One region of the Streptomyces olindensis genome, then DNA from elsewhere that is predicted to be linked to it. Evidence: riboswitches for the same ligand, from Rfam matches in the RefSeq annotation. Region 1 holds a riboswitch; the other holds the start of a gene.

What was found. A riboswitch is a leader RNA that binds a small molecule or an ion and turns the genes downstream of it on or off. The one in region 1 is predicted to bind cyclic di-AMP.
Region 2: linked by a shared signal. The riboswitch ahead of ABZ948_RS32590 (hypothetical protein) and the one ahead of ABZ948_RS01855 (C40 family peptidase) in region 1 are both predicted to bind cyclic di-AMP.

Annotation. Positions count from the first base shown of each region.
Region 1 covers NZ_JBEYZD010000002.1:157,853-164,970, reverse strand. Annotated here, with positions in the region: gene ABZ948_RS01860 (SLAC1 family transporter) at 1-336, opposite strand, end outside; gene ABZ948_RS01855 (C40 family peptidase) at 414-1,583, opposite strand; cyclic di-AMP (ydaO/yuaA leader) riboswitch at 1,592-1,745, opposite strand; gene pcrA (DNA helicase PcrA) at 2,052-4,553, shown strand; gene ABZ948_RS01845 (M23 family metallopeptidase) at 4,608-6,146, opposite strand; gene ABZ948_RS01840 (lipase family alpha/beta hydrolase) at 6,443-7,118, opposite strand, start outside.
Region 2 covers NZ_JBEYZD010000070.1:20,553-27,670, reverse strand. Annotated here, with positions in the region: gene ABZ948_RS32615 (hypothetical protein) at 1-491, shown strand, start outside; gene ABZ948_RS32620 (M1 family metallopeptidase) at 1-1, opposite strand, end outside; gene ABZ948_RS32610 (pentapeptide repeat-containing protein) at 504-1,181, opposite strand; gene ABZ948_RS32605 (FAD-dependent oxidoreductase) at 1,313-2,473, shown strand; gene ABZ948_RS32600 (zinc-binding dehydrogenase) at 2,520-3,500, shown strand; gene ABZ948_RS32595 (aminoglycoside phosphotransferase family protein) at 3,535-4,467, shown strand; cyclic di-AMP (ydaO/yuaA leader) riboswitch at 4,901-5,079, shown strand; gene ABZ948_RS32590 (hypothetical protein) at 5,085-5,321, shown strand; gene ABZ948_RS32585 (hypothetical protein) at 5,774-6,196, shown strand; gene ABZ948_RS32580 (tetratricopeptide repeat protein) at 6,210-7,118, shown strand, end outside.

The sequences.
Region 1 (7,118 bases):
CAGCGCCGCGGCCGGGCGCTGCAGGCCGGCCGCGGAGAAGCCGGTGCCGACGAGGGCGGTCGCGGCCACCCAGGCGAGCGCGGCCGCCGTCTCCCTCCGCCAGGCCGAGACTGAAGCCGGAGCCGAAGCCGGAGCCGGAGCCGAAGCCGAGACTGGGACCGGCCGTGGCGGCAGCAGCAGGGCCTGCGCGACCGCCCCCAGCCAGCCCGCGCAGGCCAGGACGAGGATGATCCCGGACAGGACCTCGTACCCCGCCGAGTCGAGACCGACCGACAAGGTGCCGGTCGTCAGGGCGTACATCGCCCACAACATGACAGACGGGGATGGGTCGGGCATAGCGTCGATGCTAGAGAGCGCCGCACACAGGACGAGAGGGGCACGCGCGCGTGCCCCTCAAAAACGTCCGGGACTTCTCAGGCGGGCCGCACCACGCTGTGGATCGACGACTCGCCGTCGTAGTAGATCGACTCCTCGCGCACGTAGGTGCCGGGCTTCGGAGCGTGGATCATCATGCCGTTGCCGATGTAGATGCCCACGTGGGTGACGTCGTCGTAGAAGAAGACCAGGTCGCCGGGGAGCGCCTGGGAGAGGGGGACCGTGGTGCCGGCGTCGACCTGGTCGTAGGTCGTGCGCGGCAGGGTCACGCCCGCGGCCTTCCACGCGGCCTGGGTGAGGCCGGAGCAGTCGTAGGAGCCGGGACCGACGGCGCCCCAGACGTACGGCTTGCCGATCTGGGCGCGGGCGAAGGCGAGGGCCTTCTCGGCCTTGGTGGCGTACGAGGAGTCGGCCGGGGCCGTCGAGGTGGAGGTGCCGGAGCCCGACGTCGAGGAGCCGCTCTCCTGCCGCTGGGCGGCCTCCTCCTGGGCCTGCTGCTGCTCGGCCTGCTCCCGGGCCAGCTCGGCGGCCTTGCGGGCGGCCTCCTCCTGCTTCTCCTTCTCGATCGCCGCGAGCCGCGCCTTCTCCTCGGAGGTCAGCTTCGACAGCAGCTCGCGCGCGTCGGCGAGCTTGCGCTGGACGGTGGCCTTGGCGGTCTTCAGGTCGCCCTGGGACTCGGTGAGCGTCGCGAGGCTCGCCGTGGCCTCCTGGCGCTTCTCCATCGTCTCGGACTGCTGGGTGACGTAGTCGTCGACGGCGACCTTCTGACGGCCGGTCATCCGGTCCATCAGCTGCGTCTGGTCGAAGTAGTCCTGCGGGGTGTCCGCGAGCAGGAACGTCGCGGTGTCCGGGGCGGAGGCGCCGGTGCGGTACTGGGCGGCGGCGAAGGAACCCAGCTCCTCCCGCGCCTCGTTGAGCTTCTGGGTGCGCTGGGCGACGTCGTCGAGGAGGGTGTCGACGCGCTTGCGCTGCTTCGCGGTCTTCTCCTTGGCCGCGTTGTACTTGTCGGTCGCCGACTCGGCCTGGCGGTACAGGTCGTCGACCTTCTTCTCGACTTCCTCCAGGCTGGGCTTGTCGTCGGCCCCGGGGGCTGCGTTGGCCGACTGGGACAGCAGGGCCACGGAGGTGAGGGCCGCCGTTGCGAGGGCGGGGGTCCGTATGCCTGCCACGCGCGTACCCGTAGGACGCGACTTGCGGTGCGACGCCAAGGGAGGCGACTCCTTCCATGTTCCGCCTACCGGGTTAGCTGTCGGGTTCGGGCGGGTATGTCGGAAGGGTTGCCCTACGGCCTGCTCCGGAAAGGGAGTCGGGCCGATTCACCCCAAGGTCTCGGTGGGTCCCCGGCTCCGGCTGCTCGGCGGCGCACCGGACTCGGCGGAGGCCGCGCGGCCCGGCGACGTTCGCCGGTGGGGGTCGTACGGCCTGCCCGCACGGTAGCCAACTCGTGTGGCCCCTGTGAAGGTTGATGGGTGATATGCCCGATACATTTTCGTGACCTCCCTCCAGAGCATCGCCGAGCGTGACGAAGTGGCGGAGGTTGGTCACGAGTCGTCCATGTTTGCCGCTCCATCGCGGGCCGTGATCGCCCGATCCTGGAGGGTGACGGGGCGCTCGTTTCGGCGATGTTCTCAGGGCGGCGGCGGGCTGTCAGTGGGGCGCCCTAGACTCGGAGAGCGATGAGCAGCCTCTTTGACGACAGCTTCCTGGCGGACCTCCAGGCCCAGCGGGGCCCTGCGGACGAGCCCCCGCCGCCGCCCGAGGACGATCACGCTCCGGAGTCGATCCCGGACGATCTGTTCGGCGGGAAGTTCGACGCGCCGCCGGACCGGGACGCCTACTACCGAGACGGCGCCCCGCGCCCGCTCGTGGACACCGCCGCCCTCCTGGAGGGGCTGAACGACAACCAGCGCGCCGCTGTCGTCCACTCCGGCTCCCCGCTGCTCATCGTGGCCGGCGCCGGCTCCGGCAAGACCCGCGTGCTCACGCACCGCATCGCCCACCTGCTCGCCGAGCGGGACGTGCACCCGGGCCAGATCCTCGCGATCACCTTCACCAACAAGGCCGCCGGCGAGATGAAGGAACGCGTCGAGCAGCTCGTCGGCCCGCGCGCCAACGCCATGTGGGTGATGACCTTCCACAGCGCGTGCGTGCGGATCCTGCGGCGCGAGTCGAAGAAGCTCGGTTTCACGTCCTCGTTCTCGATCTACGACGCCGCCGACTCCAAGCGCCTGATGGCCCTGGTCTGCCGCGACCTGGACCTCGACCCCAAGCGCTTCCCGCCCAAGTCCTTCAGCGCCAAGATCAGCAACCTGAAGAACGAGCTGATCGACGAGGAGGACTTCGCCGCCCAGGCCACCGACGGCTTCGAGAAGACCCTCGCCCAGGCCTACGCGATGTACCAGTCGCGGCTGCGCGAGGCGAACGCCCTCGACTTCGACGACCTGATCATGACGACGGTCAATCTGCTGCGCGCCTTCCCGGACGTCGCCGAGCACTACCGCCGCCGCTTCCGGCACGTGCTCGTCGACGAGTACCAGGACACCAACCACGCGCAGTACGCCCTGGTCCGCGAGCTGGTCGGCACCTCGGAGCACCCCGTCGACGTGCCGCCCGAGGCCGAGATCCCGCCCGCCGAGCTGTGCGTGGTGGGTGACGCCGACCAGTCGATCTACGCCTTCCGCGGCGCGACGATCCGCAACATCCTCCAGTTCGAGGAGGACTACCCGGACGCGACGACGATCCTGCTGGAGCAGAACTACCGCTCCACACAGACGATCCTCAGCGCCGCCAACGCGGTCATCGAGCGCAACGAGTCCCGCCGCCCCAAGAACCTGTGGACCAACGCGGGCACGGGCGCGCGGATCACCGGCTACGTCGCCGACACCGAGCACGACGAGGCGCAGTTCGTCGCCGACGAGATAGACCGCCTCACGGACGCGGGCGAGGCGAAGGCCGGCGACGTCGCCGTCTTCTACCGCACGAACGCCCAGTCCCGTGTCTTCGAAGAGGTCTTCATCCGCGTCGGACTGCCCTACAAGGTCGTCGGCGGCGTCCGCTTCTACGAGCGCAAGGAGGTCCGGGACGTCCTGGCCTACCTGCGCGTCCTGGCCAACCCGGAGGACTCGGTGCCGCTGCGCCGGATCCTCAACGTCCCCAAGCGGGGCATCGGCGACCGCGCCGAGGCGATGATCGACGCCCTCGCCCAGCGGGAGAAGATCAGCTTCCCGCAGGCGCTCAAGCGCGTCGACGAGGCGTACGGCATGGCCGCGCGCTCCACCAACGCCGTCAAGCGGTTCAACACGCTGATGGAGGACCTCCGGACCATCGTCGAGTCCGGCGCCGGACCGGCCACCGTGCTGGAGGCCGTCCTGGAGCGCACCGGATACCTCGCCGAGCTGCAGGCCTCCACCGACCCGCAGGACGAGACCCGGATCGAGAATCTCCAGGAACTCGCCGCCGTCGCCATGGAGTTCGAGCAGGAGCGCGGCGAGGGCGCACAGACGCCGGGGGCCGCCGCCCCGGGGGGCACGCTGGCCGACTTCCTCGAGCAGGTCGCGCTGGTCGCCGACTCCGACCAGATCCCCGACGAGGAGGACGGCGACGGCGTCATCACGCTGATGACCCTGCACACGGCCAAGGGCCTGGAGTTCCCGGTCGTCTTCCTCACCGGCATGGAGGACGGCGTCTTCCCGCACATGCGCGCCCTCGGCCAGACCAAGGAGCTGGAGGAGGAGCGGCGCCTGGCCTACGTCGGCATCACGCGCGCCCGGGAGCGGCTGTATCTGACGCGGTCCACGCTGCGCAGCGCCTGGGGCCAGCCGTCGTACAACCCGCCCTCCCGGTTCCTGGAGGAGATCCCCGCGGCCCACGTGGAGTGGAAGCGGACGGGAGCGACCGCGCCCGCGTCCTCCGGACCGGTCTCGGCGGTGGCGTCCTCGCTGTCCTCGTCCCGCTCGCGGTCGTCGGCGTCGGGCGCGTCCGGTTTCGCCACGCGTCGCGCCGCCGAGAAGCCGGTGGTGTCGCTCGCCGTGGGGGACCGGGTCACCCACGACCAGTTCGGGCTCGGGACCGTCGTCGCGGTCAAGGGCACGGGCGCGAACGCCGAGGCCACGATCGACTTCGGCGACACGAAGCCGAAGCGGCTGCTGCTGCGGTACGCGCCGGTGGAGAAGCTGTAGCGCCGTGAGGTGACCTGATGGGCCCCCGTCCGCTCGGCGGGGGCTGCCGGGACGTTACGTCGGGTTGATGCCGTGGCTGCGCAGCCACGGGAGCGGGTCGATCGGCGAGCCGCCGGCCGGGCGCACCTCGAAGTGCAGGTGCGGGCCGGTCGAGTTGCCGGAGTTGCCGGAGCGCGCGATCGGATCGCCGGCCTTGACGGTCGTGCCGGAGGGCACGGTGTACGTGGAGAGGTGGCAGTACCACGTCTCCGTGCCGTCCTTCGCGGTCACGATCATCATGTTGCCGTAGGCGCTGTTCCACTGGGTGCGCACGGTGCCGTCGGTCGCGGCCATCACGGTCGTGCCGTACGAGACGGGGAAGTCGATGCCCGTGTGGAGGGACATCCAGTTGATGCCGGACTGGCCGTAAAGGGCGCTGAGTCCGTGCTGCGCGACCGGCAGGGCGAACTTGGGCCGCAGCCGCTCCTTGCGGGCCGCCTCCTCCGCCGCCCGCTTGCGCTCGGCGGCCTGCTGGGCCTTGAGGTCGATGCGCTCCTGCGTACGGCTGGCCCGGTCGGCGAAGTCGTCGGCGCCGGCGGCGAGGCTCTGCAGCTGCGTGTCCAGCTTGTTGTTGGCAGCGGCCGGCTTCACCGGCTGCGCGTCCGCCGCGGTCGTGTGCGCCTCGGCGGCGCTGTCGTCGGTGAGGCTGCCGACGGAGGCGGCGGCGATCCCGGCGACGCCCATCACACACGCCGAGGGCACCGCGATCGTCATCAGCGCCGAGCGCTTGGGGGGCGTACGGCGGCGGGAGCGGGACCCGGCGCGCGCGGCGGCGCGAGAGCCGGGGGCCGGGCTGACCTCTTCCTGGCCGTCCATGAGGGGGGCCACGGTGGGGAGTTCACCGGTGGCGGCCGGCTCACCGCCGTCCGTGGCGGGATCGTGGTAGGCGGCCCCGCCGGCCTCGTCGTAGGCGACCTGCTCGAACGTCGCGGTCTCGTGCTGGTCGAAGGCTTCGCCGTGGTGCTCGTACCCGTCGGGGGCCGGGGCGGTGGCCGCGCCGTCGGAGTTCCACTGCGTGGCGTCGTAGGCGCCGGTGTCGAAGGACTGCGTGCCCCATTCCCACTGCTGGGTCTGGTCGGCCGGGTTGCCGGACTGGTCGGGCTGGAGCCAGGCGCCGGCGTCCCACTGCCCGGTGCTGTCCGGGGACGTGGCCTGCGGCGGGATGACCGACAGCGGCTGCTGCTCGGCCGTCCAGGAGGTCGTGTCGTAGACGCCCGTGTCGTAGGCGGCGTGGTGCTGGGCCGCGTAGCCGTCGTAGTGCGGGTTCTCGTGCGCGCCCGTGGGCCAGTGGCCGGTGTCGTACGAGCCCGTGTCGTGGCCGCTGCCCGGCATGTCGCCGAAGAGGGGGTCCGTGGCGAAGGTCGCGGTGGCGTGCCCGGTGGCGTTGAAACCGGAGCCGTCCGTACCGGGGTCAAAACCAGTGGCGGCGTAGTCGCCGTACGTGGTGAAGTCGCCGTACTGGGCTTCCTGGGTGCCGTACGACGCGTAGTGCGCCGAGGCGGCGTCGGAAGCCGGAGCCGGGGTCATGGTCCCCGACGGGTGACGGTCGTTCACCAACTTCTCTTTCGCCTCGACAACAGGGGCTGCCAGAGCAGTGCGGCGACTGTACCCGGCGGTACGCGGGCACGACAATCTTCGGCAGGTTTCACGCGCGCAGGAAACGGGCATTCGGCCGTGTTTTGGCGGACTGCGGACGCGGGTTTGGCTCTGTGTTCGAGGTTTGTTCGATGTTGGTGCGTGCTTCGACGCGGTGCGTCGTCTGTATGACGAGTCTGCGAGCCGTGTGTGACGGTCCGACGCCGACTGTCGCCCGACCGGGTGGCGGACGAGGCCGGCGGACCGGGCCGGTGTCAGGCCACCGTGAGGCCGTCGGTGCGCCCGGCGGACGGTTCACCCGGGCGGGCCGTGTCGAGGACCTGCCGTATTCCGTTGGCGACGGCGGGGTGCACGGGCAGGGCGAGGTGGCCGATGCCGGTCACCCGCACGTTCTGCGCCGACAGGTCGGGATGGTCGATGCAGGCCGTCTCCAGCGGGTCCATCACATGGTCCAGGTCGCTCCAGTAGCTGACGAAGTGCGTACGGCAGCCAGGGGCGGGCCGAGTGAGCTCCTCGAGCACCGGTGAGCCGGGGCGCATCTGGCGCACGATGGGGTGCGCGTCGGCCAGGGGCGCGACTCGGGTGCCGGAGTGCGGCGTGCCGAGTGTCACGAGCGTCCGGACGCGCGTGTCGCCGCCGAGCCGCTGCACGTAGTAACGCGCTATCAGACCGCCGAGGCTGTGCCCGACGACGTCGATCTGCCGGGCTCCGGTGCGCTCGCAGATCTCCTCCACGCGTCGGCCCAGCAGCTCGGCCGCGGCGCGTATGTCGCAGGTCAGGGGCGAGTAGTTGAGGGACTCGATCTGCTGCCTGCCGTGCTGGGCGAGGCTGCGGCGCAGCAGGACGAAGACGGAGCGGTTGTCGATGAAGCCGTGCAGCAGGAGGACGGGGGGCTTGGCCTGCGTGGGCAGTTGGGCGGCGCCGTCACCG
Region 2 (7,118 bases), on a different contig from region 1:
TCGGCTACGCCCTCTCCAACCGCTTCCCGGACCCTCCGCAGACCGACTACCGCCGCGCGGACGTCCGCGCCCTGCGGCACGACCTGTTCTGCGGTGACGTCTATCTGGCGGACACCAAGACGGACCACGAGGTGTCCACAGCCTGGGGATGGGTGCCGGTGCTCGACTTCGCGTGGGCGCTGTGCGACATCGTGGAGCGCATCGACCGGGACCCGGCGGGCTCCCGGGCGTCCCGGCCGCAGCGGGCGGAGCTGGACTTCACCGAGTCGACCGACCGGATGCTCTTCGAGCGGCGCTTCGGCTGGGTGGACATCGAGGCCGACTGGATGCGCGCGGAGGAGCCCCCGCTCACCGTCTCCCACGCCGAACTGCGCCGCGAGGCCCGGGACTTCCTGCACGACCTGATCGCCGACCTGACCGACCTGCACGACGACCTCGCGGAGAACCCGGCGATCTGGACCCTCCAGGCCCGCTTCCCCCGGATCCCCTGACGGGCCGGACGCTCACCCCTCCACCCGGATCCCCCACTGCGCCGCCAGCACCGGCGCCAGGTCCAGCAGCTGCGCCGTGCTGATCACCGCCCCCGACAGCCGGTCCAGCCCTCGGCTGATCTCCAGCGACGCGGCACCGCGCAGGTCGACGTCGACGAGGGTCGCCGCGTGGAGGTCGGCGCCCTTCAGCGCGCAGTCGACGAACTCCACCCGCTCAAGACGGGCCCCGCCGAAGTCCGGCTCGACGAGGACGCAGGCCTCGAAGACGACGTCTCTGAGCCGGGCCGTGCGCAGGTTCAGATAGTCGATCTTGCCGCCGCGGATCCGCACCCGCTCCAGCACCGCCCCGTGCAGCTGCGGTCCGCCGAGGCGGGCGTCGGTCAGCTCCACGTCCCGCAGGGTCGCCTCGGCCAGGTCCGTGCCCACACCCCGCACGCCGCTCAGGGCCGAATCCAGGACCCGGGCATGCCGCAGCCGGGTCTCGTCCAGCGCGCACCCCGTCAGCGCGCAGTCCATGAAGCGCGCGCCCGAGCCGTCCTGCCCGCCGAGGTCGGCGTCCTTGAACTCCAGCCCGTCGTAGTCCCCGTCCGGCTCCAGCCCCCCGCCCTCGTACGGCTCCAGCACCGGCAGCCGCAGCTCCGGTCGCCGCGCGCCCTTCACACCCGTACCGCCCGCCGCTCTCCTCGCCATGCCCCCATGCTGCACGCCACCACTGACAACACGCCCTGACCTGGGTGAACGCCCTCGATGTCACATTCCGGCGCGCTCGGACCGTCGTACTCCCGACAGGCCACCACGACGACCGCAGGGAGACCCCAGCCATGCACCGCATCACCGTGATCGGCGGCGGCTTCGCCGGACTGACCGCGGCCATCACCGCTGCCGAGGCGGGCGCCAAGGTCACCATCCACGAGGCCCACCACACGCTCGGCGGCCGGGCCCGCACCGCCGAGGGCCCCTACCGCACGAACGAGGGCCCGCACGCCCTCTACAACGGCGGCCCGCACTGGGCCTGGCTCCGGCAGCGCGACCTCATCGGTCCGCTCGCCCCGATCCCGCCCCTGGAGGCGGCCCGGCTGCGGCTGCGCCACCAGGGCGCGCTGCGCCGCACCCCGCCCTTCCCGATGCTGAAGCTGCTGCGCCGGACCGGCCGGCAGGCACCGGTGGACGTCGACTTCCTCACCTGGGCGACCGGCATCGCGGGCGAGGAGGGAGCCCGGGCCGCCGCCCACTACTCCGCCGTCGCCCTCTTCCACCACGACCCCGGTTCCCTGTCGGCCGCGTTCGTGCAGGAGCGCCTGCGCCGCGCCACCAAGCTGCCGCCCGAGGCGCACTACCCGCGCGGCGGCTGGGCGAGCCTCATCGACCGCATGGCCGCCCGCGCCTGGAACCTGGGCGTGCGGATCGAGACCCTGTCCCGCGTCGACACGCTCCCCACGGACACGCCGGTCGTCGTCGCCACCTCCCTCGACGCCGCCCGGCGGCTGCTCGGCGACGACTCGCTGACCTGGCCGAGCGGCCGTACCGTCCTCGTCGACCTCGCCGTGCGCACCCGGCGCGGGGACGCCTTCGTGGTCTCCGACCTCGACGCGCCCGGCTGGCTGGAACGGTTCACCGCCCAGGACCGCAGCCTCGCTCCCGCGGGCGAGCAGCTGATCCAGGGACAGATCCCCGTCGCCCCGCACGAGTCCAAGGCCGACGGCACCGCCCGCGCCGAGGAGCTGCTCGACCTGGGCTTCCCGGGCTGGCGCGAGCGCGTCACCTGGCGGCGCGAGGCGGTGGCGAACGGCCGTACGGGCGCGGTCGACCTGCCCGGCACCAGCTGGCGCGACCGGCCCGCCGTGGACCGGGGCGACGGCGTCTACCTCGCGGGCGACCAGGTCGCGGCCCCCGGCGTGCTGTCGGAGGTCTCCTTCAACAGCGCCCTGACGGCGGTGTCGCTGGCCCTCGGCAGGCGGGAGCTTGACCTCAAGCATGCTTGAGGTTGAAGGCTGGGGGCGCAGACCACGACCACACGAGGAGCCCCGCATGCGCGCCATCCGCCTGCACGCCTTCGGCCCGGCCGAGAACCTCACCTACGAGCACGTCGAGGACCCCCGCCCGGGCCCCGGCCAGGTCCGGATCGCCGTACGGGCGGCGGGCGTCCACCTCCTGGACACGGCCCTGCGCGAGGGCGCCCGGGGACCGGCACCCGAACCGACACCGCTGCCCACGATCCCCGGCCGCGAGGTCGCCGGGGTCGTCGAGGCCCTGGGCGAGGGCGTCGCCGGCCTGTGGCTCGGCAAGCGGGTCGTGGCCCACCTCGGCTTCGCCCCCGGCGGCTATGCCGAACTGGCCGTCACCGGCGTCGAACGCCTGCACGAGATCCCGGAGAACCTCGACTTCGCCGAGGCCGTCGCCATGATCGGCACGGGCCGTACGACGATGGGGATCCTGCAGTTCGCCGACCTCGGCCCCGACTCGGTCGCCGTCGTCCCGGCCGCCGCGGGTGGCATCGGCACCCTCCTCGTGCAGTACGCCAAGAACGCCGGAGCCACCGTCGTCGGCCTCGCGGGCGGGCCGGAGAAGGTCGCCCGCGTCCACGCCAACGGCGCCGATTTCGCCGTCGACTACACCGACCCCGCCTGGCCCGCGAAGGTCCGCGCCCACCTCGGCGGCCGGACCGCCACCGTCGTCTTCGACGGCGTGGGCGGCGACGCGGCCCGTGAGGCCGTCGCCCTGCTCGGCCCCGGCGGCCGGCACATCGTCTTCGGCTGGTCCGGCGAGGGCATCCACGACGGCGGGCCCTACCTCGTCGACGGCGTCTCCGTAGAGGTCCTCGGCCCCGTCATGCTCCAAAAGGCCGGCGGCCCCGACCCCGTCCGCACCCTCGAACTACGCGCCCTCACGGAGGCCGCGGCGGGCCGCCTCACCCCGGCCGTCCACCGCTTCCCCCTCTCCGACGCCGCGGCCGCGCACCGCGCGCTGGAGACGCGGGGAACGGCGGGGAAGGTGGTCCTGGAACCCTGACGCACCCCGCTCCGCCCGCCACCCACAAATTCGAATGCTCAGCCACCACTCCCCCACTACCGTGCCGAGAGTGATCGACATTCCCCGTGAACTGGCGGCATCACAGGAGAAGTTCAACGGCGAGGCCGGCCGCGCCTTCATCGCCTCACTGCCCGACCTGACGGCCGGCTTCCTCGACCGCTGGGAGCTGGAACCCGACGGACCGCCCATGCACGGCGTCTCCGCCCTGGTCCTCCCGGTGCTCCGCCGCGACGGCACCCCCGCGGTCCTCAAACTCCAGATCCTCGACGAGGAGAGCGAAGGGGAACCGGTCGCCCTGCGCCTCTGGGACGGCGACGGAGCCGTCCGCCTCCTCGACCACGACGCGCCCACCGGCACCATGCTGCTGGAGCGCCTCGACGAGAGCCGGATGCTCTCCCACGTCCCGGATCCCCACCAGGCCGTCACCACCATCGCCGAGCTCCTCGCCCACCTCACCTCCTTCCCCGCCCCGCCCGGCATGCGGCGCCTCGGCGACATCGCCCGGGCCATGCTCGACCAGACGCCCTGGGCACTGGACCGCATCCCCGACCCCGAGGCCCGCCGCGTCGTCGCGGACTGCGCCGCCGCCGTACGCGAGGTGGTCGACGAACCGGGCGACCGGCTCCTCCACTGGGACCTCCACGACGAGAACGTCCTCGCCTCCGACCGCGCCGCCTGGCTCGCGATCGACCCCAAGCCCCTCGCGGGCGACCCCGGCTTCGAACTGTGGCCCGCCCTCGACAACCGCTACGACGCCGACGACATCCTCTGGCGCTTCGACGCCATGACCGACATCCTCGCCCTGGACCGCCCCCGCGCCCGCGCCTGGACCCTCGGCCGCCTCCTCCAGAACGCCCTGTGGGACATCGAGGACGGCCGCCCTCTGGACGACGGCCAGTTGGAGATCGCCCGCCGACTGAGGAAACCCAGGTCAGGATTGATCTGAACCTGGACAACGCAAGAGCCCGGGGGGCTCTCACGCCGGAGCACGATTCCTTGGGCTCAAACATGCGCCCGGCGCCGCCTCAGGTCGTCGTGAACACCAGCCCGGAGCGGACATCAAGCACGTGTGCCGCTCGTTCATCTGATGTTCCGTCAATCGACAGCAGGTCGATCGACGCCGAGCGGAGCCCTCCAGATGATGTACCGGGCCCTCGTCAAACGGGACTGATCAAGGCCTCCAAAAATGCGCCAACTAGCCCCTGATCAGCGGTGATTCCACCGACGGTCACCGGTACGGATGACTGGTGACCAAGCCCACAAATGCTCATCTGAGTTGGGACATCCGGCGTCGCGTGGGCCACGATCTCTTTGACGACAAGCCCCCGTTACAGACGACGGGGCGGTCCGGGCGTAAGCCGAGTCCTGCCGGCGTCCGGATGTCACAGTCGCATCCATGGAGCGGCAGGAGTGGAGGACCCGAGCACGACGGGTCGCCGGCCCCGACCACGCCATGGCCGACCGAGCAGCCCTTGGGGTGAAGCCGCATCAGCGGCCGGACAACTTCGCCAGTCCGAATCCGACAGGTCATCCTTCACAGGCGACTGACGAAGGCAGCGAGCCATGACGGCAACGCACGACGGTCCGCAGCTCTCTGGATCCGGGGACAAGCCCCCGAGGAACAAGCTGCACGACGCCCGGGTCGCAGTCCTCCTTGCGATCATCGGTGGTGGTGCTGCGGGCATCGCCCACAGGGTGATGGAGGAAGCCTCGTACTACGAGGCCATGGCCACCGCGGGAGGGGTGACCCTCGGACTTCTCGTCGTGATCTTCGTGGTGATGACCTACATCTGGTCCTGATCACAACCACGGACACATCAGGAGATCTCCGAGTCACCGCATCCGCCAACGACAAAACCCCAGGTCAGAGCCTCTCTGACCTGGGGTCCCAGCAGAGCCCCCTGTCGGATTCGAACCGACGACCTACGCATTACAAGTTGTCCGATCTTGGTCCGCGGGCGTCTGTGCAGGTACGGCGATGGCTGGCCGGTGCCAGTCAGGGACTGCGCCGGACGTCAGCAGACCCCCACAACCACTGATGGAATTCCCCGCAACTGAGACCAGCGGTGAGACCACGGGTTGCGCTGCCGTCCACGGCGGCGCAGCCACACCTGCCACAAGTGGGCCATTACCATCCCCTACCAACTGATGTCAACCTCCTGTGTGGAGATCACGGAATCTGAAATTCCTAGTACACGGCGCGGCTTTCCTCCCTAGCCTGGGAGATCACGCATCCGCAACAAGGAGCCGCTATGGATCCCGCGCTGCTCGCTGTAGCAAGCACAAGCGCCAACGCGCTTGTCTCCCTCATGACCACTGATCTCTGGGAACGCGCCAAGGGCAGGGTCGCGCACATTTATACACGTCTCGCGAAACCTCCAGAAGTGCTTGAGCAGGAACTTGAGGAATCCCGCACCGAGTTGGGGACTTCGACCGAGCGTGGAGACTTGGATGAGACAACCACGGAGATGCAGCAGATGTGGAAGGGGAAATTTCGTCGCCTATTGGCGGATCACCCTGAAGCCGCAGCAGAACTAGAAGACCTTGTCTCCTTGTGGCAGCAAATCTCTGAGGATAAATCCCCTGAAGCCGGCAATCAAATCAACCAAACGGCTACCGCAAATGATAACTCGCGCATCTATCAACAGGGCTCCGGGGTGCAGTACAACAGCTGACTAGGAGGACAGCGTGGAAGAGGGGCACGTTCCTTCCCTCCAAGGCTACTTTCGGGGGCACGCCGAACAAGAAGGTCGCGTGTTCCAAATGGGATCCGGCATTCAGATCAACACCGAGAACCTGAATATTTCGGAAATCCTTCAGAAGGCAACTCTTGAGGGGTTGAGTTCCTACGATCCAGTGCCCGTCACCTCTGCTGATCCACTCCAATTTGGCGTACACCGTTCAGAAGCAAATCAGGATGGCCAGCTACCAGAGTACGTAACCAGAACTTCAGATACGGAACTCAGGCGCCATATCTCCGAGATCCATGCGCATGGTGGTTTCATTCTGGTAGTAGGAGACTCGACTGCCGGAAAGACACGGTCAGCCTTTGAAGGGCTACTGGCAACCTGCCCGCACAGTAAGATTTGGGCACCCATTGATGGACCGGATCTGATTCGCAACCTGAAGGCCATAATTGAGTCCCAAGACGGTTGCTTTGTTTGGCTGGATGACCTTGAACGATACATAGGCCCCGATGGGCTAACACCGTCGGTTTTGACGGTGTTGAGGCAGTTCAATATCCGCAGTATCGCTACTATGCGGGCAGAACAGTATCGGCGACTTTCTCCAATCGATGGGGATGGTCAGGCTCTCGACGACCTAGGCAGACACAATGCCCTGGGTTCCCGCGTGCTTGACCAACTGGACACCGTGGTGGTACCCAGAATCTGGAATGAAACAGAACTCGCGCGGGCAAGCCGAGTTCACGATTCCAGAGTTACCAGTGCCGTAGCCCACAGTCGACTATTCGGAGTTGCTGAATATTTGGCTGCTGGCCCCCGCCTTTATCAGCAGTGGTCTCTCGCTGACGGCCCTGGCGGCAACCCACGTGGAGCTTCACTGGTGGCAGCTGCGGTCGATCTCGCCCGGTGCGGA